3 regions of the Halobacillus trueperi genome follow, and region 1 is predicted to be linked to each of the others. Evidence: predicted binding sites of a transcription regulator. Region 1 holds the regulator's gene; each other region holds the start of a gene.
The links. Region 1 encodes LexA, which represses DNA repair genes until DNA is damaged. Its sites were predicted from a motif close to CGAACATATGTTCG; they were not measured.

Region 1 (2,275 bases):
GCTAGTTCATTTATACGATTAATTTTTTCTTTAGATAACATAGATCCTTCTCCTTTACTCATAGTCTGGATCGTAAAAACATGAAAAAGACAAGAAATCCACAGATCCTTGTCCTTAAACTATATATTACCGTGATTCTTCTTCTTTTTCAAGCGATAGGTATTCCTTGTATCTGCGATGAACCGTAGCCTTCGATACATCATATCCAAGGCCTCTTAGTGTCGCAGCGATATCTTTAAACGTCAGCTCATTTTTCCTTAACCGGACAACTTCTTCAATAGGAAATTTGATTCTCTCACGACCTGGCGCCTGGTCCCGATTGGATAAATTGATTGATGGGTCATAGCCGCCCTCAACGGCTTTTCTCATTCCCCGGCGTATTTTCATATTATGTATTTTCCTCTGGTATTCCTCTACGATCCCCACAATCTGTAAAACCATAGAATCCGACTCTGATAACTGCAACTCTCCCTGATTTGATAAAGAATACACCTTAATATTCAACCGATTCAATTGATGAAACAATGCGATTTTCGTATTCCCACGTCCCAATCGAGTCTCATCCTGAATTAACAGAGCTTCCGCACGCCCGGAAGAAAAACATTCCAGCATACGGAAGATCCCGTCCCGCTCAATATCGTAACCACTCGCTTGTTCTTCAATACATTCCACAACTTCAAATTCGTGACTGTCTGCCATTGAAGTCAACTCGGTTCTTTGGCGGTTTAATGATGTCACTTGAGCTTCTTTTTCCGTACTTACCCTGCAGTATAAAATCACCTTCAATTGAATGTTCCTCTCTCTTTCTCTATTAAACAGCTGTGACCATAGAATAATAGAGAATGATAAAACTAACAATAAAAAGAATAATGTAGGTGTAATCCAGCTTCGATAATTTGTTAAACATACATAACCCCTCCGTTTTCATAGAACGAACGTTCTTAAGAACCTGTGTTCGTGTTTGTTACTTTTATTATATACGAACACAGGTTCTTGTCAATGGTTTTTTCGAACGCGTGTTTGTATTTTTGAATCATAAGTGGTACAATGTGGTTACTATAATCCTATGTACGAGGTGCTAATCTATGAGTAAACTTTCAAAACGGCAGCAGGAAATACTAGATTTTATTAAAGAGCAGGTTTTAATGAAAGGATATCCACCATCCGTAAGAGAGATCGGTCAATCCGTTGGTCTCGCTTCAAGTTCAACAGTACATGGTCACTTATCCAGATTAGAGAAAAAAGGCTACATTAGACGCGATCCGACGAAACCTCGTGCCATTGAAGTCATTGAATTGGAAGAAGATCACAGTATTCCGAGAAGTGAAGCCTCCTATGCTCCAGTAATCGGTAAAGTCACGGCTGGTTCACCGATTACAGCTGTAGAGAATATCGAAGAATATGTCCCGCTTCCAGATACACTCGCAGGATCTGATGACAACACGTTCGTCCTGATCGTCCAGGGGGAAAGTATGATTGAGGCAGGAATTCTAGACGGCGACATGGTCATCGTCAGACAACAGCAAACCGCTCAGAACGGCGACATCGTCGTGGCGATGACAGAAGATGAAGAAGCCACTGTCAAACGATTCTTCAAGGAAAGAAATCACGTTCGTTTACAGCCTGAAAACGCAACAATGGAACCGATCCTATTACAGGACGTATCCATTTTAGGGAAAGTCGTCGGTCTATACAGAACCGTACATTAATTGAAAGAGGCGAGTTTTGTTAAACTCGCCTCTTTCTTTATTTTTGTCATGCTCCATAACTTTTCCGGATGGAGGTTAAAGGAAATACAGACAATATATTATTTTTTCTGAACGTTCTCACTTGTTTTCGTTCATAGCAGTAAGCAATTACATATTCATCCTGAATGTCGACCACTCTAATCACCCGTTGAGACAAATCGCCTTTATGGTTGATATAGATCCATTCCAACTTCATCTTTTCGAGTTTTGAACGTTGGAATAATGCTTCCATTGGTGACACCTCCATAATAGGGAACGTTTGTTCTTACTAATATTATATGTAACACATCCACTAAAGTATACGACCAAAATCTTGAAATTTTCTTCACCCTATTCAAACTGTTTCGTGAGGCATAGAAAAACCCTTGAAGCTATTAGCTTCAAGGGTTTTAAGGTTTAATACGTCTGTAAATATTGTTCGCGTTCCCACGGATGAACCTGTGTGCGGAACATATCCCATTCAATTTCTTTCGCTTCAATGAAATGTTCAAATAGGTGTTCGCCGAGAGCTTCTACCATGATTGGAT
Region 2 (2,275 bases), on a different contig from region 1:
GTTTGACCAATGAATCATGAAGCATCTCTTCTAACAAGAACTGTTTTGTATGTTAAAATGGGACAAAATAAGAGGACGATTGAAGAGGAGGATCGCTTTATGAAAGAGTTCGATCAATTTAAAAACAAAGGTGAAAGCAACGATAAAAAGAAGAACCAATTTACAATCCTTAAAGATGATTCGACCGATGGTCATGGCGGATATGGTGTCGGTTCCATCAGTTTGGAGAACATGACCCCGGTCATTGTGGATCCGAATGAAGACGAAGCCTATGTCGATATGGGTGCGCTTCACGCGCGTAGTAAAGTAGAAAAACGGATCAAGTTCATTACCGACCGTGAAGTCGTTAAAAACGGACTGAAATATTGGATCGCATGGGTAACGGTGGATTACCAGGAAGGAAGACCGTGTTACCACGGCGTAGCTGCCAGTGAGATTGTCGTGGACAGGTCCATCAAGCGCGGATACAAATTGATGCCTGAACACGTGAACCACATGGATAAATCCTTGAAGGGTCGCTTTGTCGTCGATCACCTTGATGAGAAGTCGAAAAAGCTGCTCGGAGGATATTTGCGTGATTTCAAACCAGAACTATGGGAGAACACAGCCCAGGAATTGAAAGACTCTCTAGGTGTACAATAATTCATGATTGAAAGCTCATAGCATCGTTATGGAGAGAGGGGAATCTGCAGGGTTTCCCTCTTTCTCATTTGATATTTTTTGTAAAAGAAAGGAGTGGATCCTATGAAAAGGATATTAGAAGATGATGTAGTATTTCACTTTGTGATTGCTCTTGTGGGGTTGATTTCAGGAATTCTTCATTTCCTGTTTAAATGGTCTTTTTATGCAGAACATGAGTATTTAACATCAGGGTTATGGTTTGTTTCAGGTGCGTTTGTGATCTATGTGAGTTGTATTTTCGTGTTCGGTTATCAGAAGAAGGCAAACGCAGGTAACAAAGAAATGGAGTAGATAAAGCGTACACCCCTTTTTTCTAGACAAGAGAGACGACCATGTAGCTAAGTATGAAAATTCCAGTTTACGATTCCCTCTTTTATGATAGAATAAGAACAAACGTTCGTGGTGGAGGGAACCAATGATGGATAACCGGAATCGTGATCGCGGGACGATCAAGTGGACATCGCTCATGTTACCGGAGCATGTAGAAATGGTGAAAAAACTTTGGAAAGAAGATCAGCGGGTAGAAAAAGGAATTATGGATGAACAGAAAGCTGTCGAGATTGACTTTCTTTTGCAGAGGGCACTAACGGACAATCTTACCGTCCAGGTTAGAGTCCACAATGGTTTCGAGTATGAAGATATAAGGATGAAGGTGACCCATGTGAACCGTAATAATCACACCGTATCAGGGGTTGATGGACAGACGAAAGAGAAGATCCGCATTCCCCTGGATGATATCGCTGACCTTGCCATTTTATAAGGTGTTCACGATTTGTTCACAAAATGTTCATGAAAAAAGTGTAAGAATTCAGACGCCCAATCTTGACGAATCAGCGATAAGGGTAATATATTAAGTAACACATGGATTATACATGTTTACTAGGACAGAGAAAGCGACCGGTTCCCCCGGTCGTTTTCTCTGTCTTTTTTTACTGTGTGATAAAGCAGTTAAAAAAAGCGAAAGGTCATCCGTTTTGAGGATGACCTTTCGCGCCAAAGAGAGCATGAATCGCGCACCAAAGGAACCGAGAATCGCATTAAAAGAACCAGTCCACCACATCTTTGAACCAAGGATCATCTTTGAATTCATCATCAACATCCTTGCTTTCGTCTCCGCCACAAACATCCTCAGGAATATCAGTTTCTTCCATGTACACTAACCGTTCCTGCGGACAGTTGGGACCTGCGACATAGCCGGTTTCCGGGTCGATGTAGACCCCTTTCACCCCTGGGGGCGGGATGAAGGCTGCTGTAGGTTCTGTCTCATGTATTTTCTCCATCGTATCGGCCCAGATGGCTTTCGCATACCGATGGTCGTTGAAGTCTTTGAGCGGCTTACTGCCTTCATCATATCCGACCCATACACCGGAAACGTACTGAGGGCTGAATCCGATCATCCAGCTATCGTTGTCAGTCGTTCCGGATTTTCCTCCATACATGCGTGTCAGCTTCCCTTTAATTGGAGTACCTGTAACCGATGCATAATCGGCATCTAAGATCGGATCGAACATCCCCGTCATCATGTGGGTCACGGTGAACGCCCGTGCTCGATCGACAGCATCGTCTTTATTGTAAGCCGGTTGGTATTCATACA
Region 3 (2,275 bases), on a different contig from region 1:
TAGACGACTCCGGTGGCGGGCGGTTCCTGCATTTGTCCAGGAAACCGCACGGAGAAGCATATCCTGCCCGTAGCGCTCGCGAATCTCATCCATCACATAACCGAGGTCTCTTTTTTTATCGCGGCCGTCATCAAACAAGTCGAGTTGGACATTCGCATCTTCCGTAATGTTTCCGAGGGTGACGGAGATGCGGCGGACAACCCCGCCATTAAAAAAGCGGTGGAACAGGGTGAGGCAGGCGTGGTAAATGTCCATCGTAATGCTCGTCGGATGTTCAATAGATACGGACCGGTGAAAGCCACCCGCTCCTTCACTTTTGCTATAGCCGATCCCGAGAGAAATCGTTCTCCCTGCATGGCCTTTTTTCCGGGCGCGACGGGCGACTTCTTCACACATTTCGAGGATGACGTACTTCACCTCTTCGGGATCTTGATAATCACGAAGGAGAATCTGACTTTTTCCATAGCTCACCTGACCGTGAATGATCGGAGCACCGGGATCGGACATGTCAATGCCGTTCGCATGGTAGTAGAGCTGATTTCCCATCACTCCGAACGTTTTTTCAAGACGATCGAGCGGAAACTTTGCCAACTGCCCGACAGACCAGATCCCCATGCGATTCAGACGGTGTTCAAGCCGCGGACCGATGCCCCACATTTCTGACAGGGGAGCGACCGGCCACAGCTTCTCGCGGAAGTCATGGTATGTCCAACGGGCGATGCCCTTCTTTTTTGCTTCAAGATCAAGGCAGAGTTTGGAAAGCAACATGTTCGGACCAATGCCGATCGCTGCATCTAGATGGAACGTTTCTTTTAATTCATCGACGATCATTTGAGCCGTTTCCTCCGGCACGCCGAATTTCCCTTTGTTGTCCCCCACTTCTAAAAAGCTTTCGTCAACGCTGTACGTATGGATCTTTTCTTTCGGGACGAATTTGTGAAAAAGGTTCGTTACTTGAGTGGATACTTCTAAGTACTTCCTCATTTGCGCGGAGACGATGACAATTTCCGGCGCGGAAGGGATTTCAAACAGGCGGCTCCCTGTGCGGATGCCGTATTTCTTTTTCATCGCCGGCGTCGCAGCCAATACGACACTTCCTTTACGATTCGTATCGGCCACGACAGCGAGCGGGACCGTAAGCGGATCGAGTCCACGATCGATCGCCGCACAGCTCGCATAGAAACTCTTCATGTCCACACACAGAATCCCTCTGTCCGGATACCTTCCATAATCAATGCTCGGATTTCCCATGTCGCCTCCACCTCCTTTACCTAGTATATCCTCATTATGCGAATATATGTTCGTATTTGCAAGTGCCAATTCCTGCTACCATTTCCTGTCTGACCAGGTCTTACAGATATTGGTGTACCAGGTCATACATATTTTTCCATCACACCCCATACAAAAACCTCTTCCCTGGAAAGAGGTTTTGTGTGATTGCGGTCATTTTTTGTTGAATTGTCTTTGCATGAGTTTTTCCATTGCAACGGGTGCGAGAGAGTAGACTTTGCTTCCGGAGTCCATCCAGGAAGGCATATTGATTTCTCGCTGTTTCGTAAATAAATGGTGGACAACCGTTCTTGCTACACGGTTCGGATCAAGCATGATCTTATCAACCGATTTCTCATACTTCCCGCTCGGGTCCGCCTGCTGAAAGAAATTCGTCCTCACAGGTCCGAGATTGACGGAAGTGACATAGATGCCTAAAGGCTCTACTTCCATCCTTAACGCATTCGTGAAACCTATAACCGCATGCTTAGTCGCTGCATAAACGGCTGATTTCGGTGTGGCGATTTTGCCTGCCTGTGAAGCTATGTTGATGATATGGCCTTCTCCATGCTGCACCAAATGTGGCAGCAGCTGATGCGTGGCGCGAAACAGTGACTTCACGTTCACAGACAGCATACGCTCAATATCCTGCCAGTTCGATTCAGCCACATGATCGAACACGGCGATTCCTGCATTATTGATCAACCCGTCAATGGATCCATGTTCATAGCAGATCCGGTCAATCGTATCTTTCCATTCCGCATCATTCGATAAATCCGCAGGGTACCATGGACTTTTGACGCCAAAGGCTTCTTCAATCTTCTCTGCGATGATTTCCAATTTGTGTGCGGTCCGTGCAACAAGAATCGGGGTTCCGCCTTCCTGCGCAACGTGAATCGCGAGAAATTCGCCAATTCCGCTCGAGGCTCCTGTGATAAGCACTTTTTTTCCTTTTACTCGTTCATTCATTCGATCACCTATTTGCTTGATAGAATTTCTCTCCGTC

Region 2: DYE48_RS09455 (YolD-like family protein) is a predicted target of LexA. The motif match lies at 1,068-1,081, and genes of this name have one in related genera.
Region 3: DYE48_RS03140 (Y-family DNA polymerase) is a predicted target of LexA. The motif match lies at 1,291-1,304, and genes of this name have one in related genera.

What each region holds. Positions count from the first base shown of each region.
Region 1 is NZ_QUAE01000005.1:113,983-116,257, reverse strand. Features, by position in the region: gene DYE48_RS08495 (DUF896 domain-containing protein) at 1-41, opposite strand, end outside; gene DYE48_RS08490 (YneB family resolvase-like protein) at 127-786, opposite strand; gene lexA (transcriptional repressor LexA) at 1,086-1,709, shown strand; gene DYE48_RS08480 (hypothetical protein) at 1,756-1,980, opposite strand; gene glnA (type I glutamate--ammonia ligase) at 2,145-2,275, opposite strand, start outside.
Region 2 is NZ_QUAE01000006.1:33,968-36,242, reverse strand. Features, by position in the region: gene DYE48_RS09470 (GNAT family N-acetyltransferase) at 1-13, shown strand, start outside; gene DYE48_RS09465 (YwhD family protein) at 100-642, shown strand; gene DYE48_RS09460 (hypothetical protein) at 745-972, shown strand; gene DYE48_RS09455 (YolD-like family protein) at 1,097-1,441, shown strand; gene DYE48_RS09450 (transglycosylase domain-containing protein) at 1,719-2,275, opposite strand, start outside.
Region 3 is NZ_QUAE01000002.1:107,663-109,937, forward strand. Features, by position in the region: gene DYE48_RS03140 (Y-family DNA polymerase) at 1-1,251, opposite strand, end outside; gene DYE48_RS03145 (SDR family NAD(P)-dependent oxidoreductase) at 1,444-2,238, opposite strand; gene DYE48_RS03150 (MBL fold metallo-hydrolase) at 2,243-2,275, opposite strand, start outside.